DNA from 2 places in the Promicromonospora sp. NPDC023805 genome. Region 1 is predicted to be linked to the other one. Evidence: predicted binding sites of a transcription regulator. Region 1 holds the regulator's gene; the other holds the start of a gene.
The links. Region 1 encodes Rex, which represses fermentation and respiration genes when NADH is low (regulators of the CRP and FNR family bind a similar motif). Its sites were predicted from a motif close to CTTGTGAANNNNTTCACAAG; they were not measured.

Region 2: a site for Rex is predicted at 1,356-1,375, ahead of mqo (malate dehydrogenase (quinone)). Genes of this name have one in related genera too.

Annotation. Positions count from the first base shown of each region.
Region 1 is NZ_JBFAAH010000053.1:7,562-9,755, reverse strand. It holds gene mmuM (homocysteine S-methyltransferase) at 1-690, opposite strand, end outside; gene AB0F70_RS27230 (cupin domain-containing protein) at 725-868, opposite strand; gene AB0F70_RS27225 (redox-sensing transcriptional repressor Rex) at 974-1,621, opposite strand; gene AB0F70_RS27220 (glutaredoxin family protein) at 1,682-1,930, opposite strand; gene AB0F70_RS27215 (Pr6Pr family membrane protein) at 1,940-2,194, opposite strand, start outside.
Region 2 is NZ_JBFAAH010000005.1:64,055-66,248, forward strand. It holds gene mqo (malate dehydrogenase (quinone)) at 1-1,337, opposite strand, end outside; gene AB0F70_RS07580 (maleylpyruvate isomerase family mycothiol-dependent enzyme) at 1,450-2,142, opposite strand; gene AB0F70_RS07585 (pyridoxal 5'-phosphate synthase) at 2,194-2,194, opposite strand, start outside.

The DNA of each region.
Region 1 (2,194 bases):
CGTGACGACCGCCGCCGACACGTCGGACGGCGCACAGCAGTTGACCCCCACCGCCACGACCTCCGGGACGTCCCGGGCGATGGCGAACGCCTCGGCCAGCGGCTGCCCGGCACGCGTGCGGTTGCCGTCGATGCTGTACGTCAGCCACACGGGGATGCCGATCCCGGAGATCACCGTCATCAGCGCTTCCGCCTCGTCCAGGTCCGGGATCGTCTCGAGCGCCAGCACGTCCGGTCCGGCGTCGGCCAGCACTTCCAGACGACGTCGGTGCCACGCCGCCAGCTCGGCGACGCTCAGCCCGTACCGGCCCCGGTACTCCGATCCGTCGGCGAGCGCCGCGCCGTAGGGCCCCACCGACGCCGCCACCCAGCGCTCGCGTCCGTCGTCGGCCACTTCGTCGCGGGCGGCGCGGGCCAGCTCGACGCTGCGCCGCAGCAGCCGCTCGGCGTCGTCCCCACTGATCCCGCGCGCCTCGAACCCGTCGAACGACGCCTGGTAGCTCGCCGTCGTCGCGATCACGGCTCCGGCCCGGAAGAACGCCAGGTGCGCGGCCTTGATCTCGTCGGGGGCGTCGGCCAGCAGCCGCGCCGACCACAGCTCGTCCGACAGGTCGTTCCCGCGTGCTTCCAGCTCGGTCGCCAGGCCGCCGTCGGTGACCAGGATCGTGTCGTTCTGTTCGAGGAATCTCACGAGGCGACCCTAATCTCCGAGCACGCGGCACCTCTCAGGGGTGCACTATCAACCACGTCGCGACGGCCGGCCGCACGCCCGCGTTCCGGATCCGGTGCGGCACGGCACGGCACGGATAGCTGATGGAGTCACCGGCCGCCAGCACCACCTCGTCGTCAGCCAGGTCGGCACTTTGCATCGAGATCGGTCCAGCGCTGGACCGATCTCGATACCAACTGCCGACTTCGACGCAGGCGCCCAGCAAAGTGCCGACTTCGGCCCCGTGCCGGTCACCAGCGCAGAGTCAGAGTGCCGCAGCGCGCGTCGCCGCGTGGAACGCCAGGATCTGCAGCTCGCCGCCGACGTCGACCGAGCGCACGACCACGTCGTCGGGCACCTGGAGCGCGACCGGCGCGAAGCTGAGGATCTCGCGGACGCCCGTGGCCACGACGGCGTCGGCCACGTCCTGGGCCACGTGACCCGGCAGCGCGAGCACGACCATGCTGACCCGCTCGCGCTGGATGATCTGCGCGACGTCGCGGACGTGCTCCACGGTCACGCCGGCCACGCGGGTGCCCACGACGTCGGGCGACGCGTCGAGCAGCGCCACCACCTGGAAGCCACGCGTCGTGTAGCCGGAGTAGTTCGCGAGGGCGTGCCCGAGGTTACCGATGCCGACTATCGCCAGCCGGTGCTCCGTCTCGAGCCCCAGGGCGACAGTGATGTAGGAGGCGAGCGACTCGACGTCGTACCCGACGCCGCGCGTGCCGAACGAACCCAGGTAGGACAGGTCCTTGCGCAGCTGCGCCGAGCTCACGCCCGAACGCTCGGCGAGCTCCGTCGACGAGGTGAGGGACACCCCCTCGGCCGCGAGGTCCCGCAGGGCGCGCAGGTAGTACGGCAGCCTCCCTACGGTTGCTGCCGGAACTGTCCCGTCACTGAGTTCGACCACGTGCTGCTCCCCTCCCCGCGACCACTGTGTCGCGGGCGTACGCACACACTGCCGGGACGATCATGCCAGGAGGCGGGCCAGGCGCGCACCGTCCACGCGCCAGAAACCTTGCTGGACCCCGTCCACCTCGACCACGGGGACATAGTCCCCGTACTTCTCCCGCAGTGCGGGCGCGCTGTCGATGTCGACCTCGCGCCATCGGGCTCCTGCGCCCTCGCACACCCGCACCACCACGGCGCGTGCGTCTTCGCACAGATGGCACGCCTCGCGTGTGTACAGGACTACCCGGGCATCGGCAGGACTTGTCACGACCCGAGGTTACGTCACGCGCGGGGCCGAACGGTCCGTGGCCGGCAGCCGTGTGTCCGCCCACCGCACGCCCCAGGCCAGGACCAGGAAGACGACGGCGACGAGGGTGGCGTTGGTCAGCGCGGCGCCGTAGCCGAGCACGGTGACGTCGAGGAAGGGGTACGGGTACCAGTCCGTGGCGGCTCCCCTGATGAAGGTGTAGACGAGCCACGCGATCGGGTAGACGACCGACCACCACACCGTCCGCACGCTCACGCGGGGCCT
Region 2 (2,194 bases), on a different contig from region 1:
GCGGTCGAGGCGCCCGGGGACGCGCCGAGCAGGCCGGCGATGGTGCCGTCCTTGGCCGCGACGACCTCGGTGCCGAACTCCAGCACGCCACCCTTGCCCTTGACCCACTTCATCACCTGGACGCGCTGGCCGGCGGTGATCTGCTCCCAGTCGCCCGGCTGCGCGGTCGGCATGAAGCGCTGCAGCTCGTGGAACTTGGTCTCCGGAGCGGCGACGACCTGGCCGACCAGGTAGGCGGTGAGGTCCATGTTCTTCGCGGCGACGCCGAGCATCGTGCCGATGTTGTGCAGGCGCAGCGACGTGATCAGGCCGAGGTACTTGCCCTTCTTCAGGTAGTTCGGGCTGAACCCCGCGTACGGGCCGAACATCAGGTAGCTCTTGCCGTCCACGATGCGCGTGTCCAGGTGGGGCACGGACATCGGCGGGGCGCCGACGTCGGCCTTGCCGTACACCTTGGCCTGGTGCTGGGACACGATGGCCGGGTTGTCCGTGCGCAGGAACTCGCCCGAGATCGGGAAGCCGCCGTAACCGCGCGCCTCCTTGATGCCGGAGGCCTGCAGCAGCGGCAGCGCGCCACCGCCCGCGCCGACGAACACGAACTTCGCCCGGACGGTACGACGGCGGGTGCCCGCGTTCCAGGAACGGTCGTGCAGGTTCAGGCGCCAGCGCCCGTCCCGCAGCTTCTTCAGGCCCCGGACCTCGTGGTTCAGGTGCAGCTCTGTGTTGTGCGCCGTGGCGAACTCGACGAGCTTCTTGGTCAGCGACCCGAAGTCGACGTCGGTCCCCTCCGCGGCGCGCGTGGCCGCGATCGGCTCGTCGGCGTCGCGGTCCTGGGTCATCAGCGGCGTCCACTGTCCGATGACCTCGGGGTCCGAGCTGAACTCCATGTCGCTGAACAGCGGGTGCACGCTGAGCGCCTCGTAGCGGCGGCGCAGGAAGTCGACGTTCTCGGCGCCGCGCACGAACGTCATGTGGGGCGTGACGTTGATGAAGTCGGTGCCCTCCATCAGGCCGGCGGTCAGGAGGTGGTTCCAGAACTCGCGGGAGGTGTGGAACTGCTCGTTGATCTTCACCGCCTTGGAGATGTCGACGGAGCCGTCCTTGCGCTCCGGCGTGTAGTTCAGCTCGCAGAGTGCGGCGTGGCCGGTACCCGCGTTGTTCCACGGGTTCGACGACTCGAGCGCCACCTCGTCCAGGCGCTCGTAGATTCCGATACGCCAGGTCGGCTCGAGGATCGTGAGCAGCGCGCCGAGGGTGGCGCTCATGATCCCTCCGCCGATCAGCGCGACATCAACCTCTTCAGAGGGACGCGGGGCTGTCTGGAGATAAGAAGTCACGTGAAGAACGATAGCGGGCTTGTGAAAAGTTGAACGAGCGCTGTGGCGTGAATCACGTGCTGCGATCCGTGACCTCCCTCACGCTCGCAGCGCTCGCCGCCGCACCTCCCGCTCAGCGGGCAGGGACCGCGGACGGCCACGGCCCCAGCTCGGGCAGCTCACCCGGCAGGGGGGTCGCCGGCACGCGCCCGGCGAGCCACGCCGTGACGTCCCGCGGGTCGCCGGCGATGTCGTCGACGGCGACGCCGTCGGGCAGCCGTACCGCCAGGAACTCGCGCAGGTGGGCGCACAGGGCGTCGTCCCACGTCTCGTACCCGACCTCCTGCGACGTGCCCGTCAGGGCGTCCACCGAGTGGATCCGCACCTCGCGCCACCAGGCGAGCACGCAGCCCGAGAGGGGTCCGCCGCGATACCCGCTGGGGGCGGCCCAGAGCGGCGACCCGGGCTCGGGCCAGGCGCTCGCCAGGTCGTCGCGCAGGGCGCCGAGGACCGCCAGGTGCTCGGCCACCGTGCGGCCCGAGCCTGCCTCGATCCCGGCGTTGCGGGCCTCCTGGCTCGCGTAGACGGGGACCACCTCGCCGTTTTCGGCGGCCTGCGCCTGACCGCGCAGCGCAGTGCCCAGCGCCGCGATATGGGACAGCACGTGCCCGCGCGTCCAGCCCTCAAGGGTCGACGGCGCGGCAAGGTCCGCATCGGTCAGGTGCCCGACGGCGGAGATCAGCGTGCCGAGGCCCGCGTCGGAGTCGGCAAGGGCGTGCGAGACGGTGCTGGTGCTGCTCACTGTGTTGCCTTCTGTGCTGCTCACGGTGGGGCTCCTTCGTCGGGCGGCGTCATGGGGTGCGTGCGGAGGGACAGGT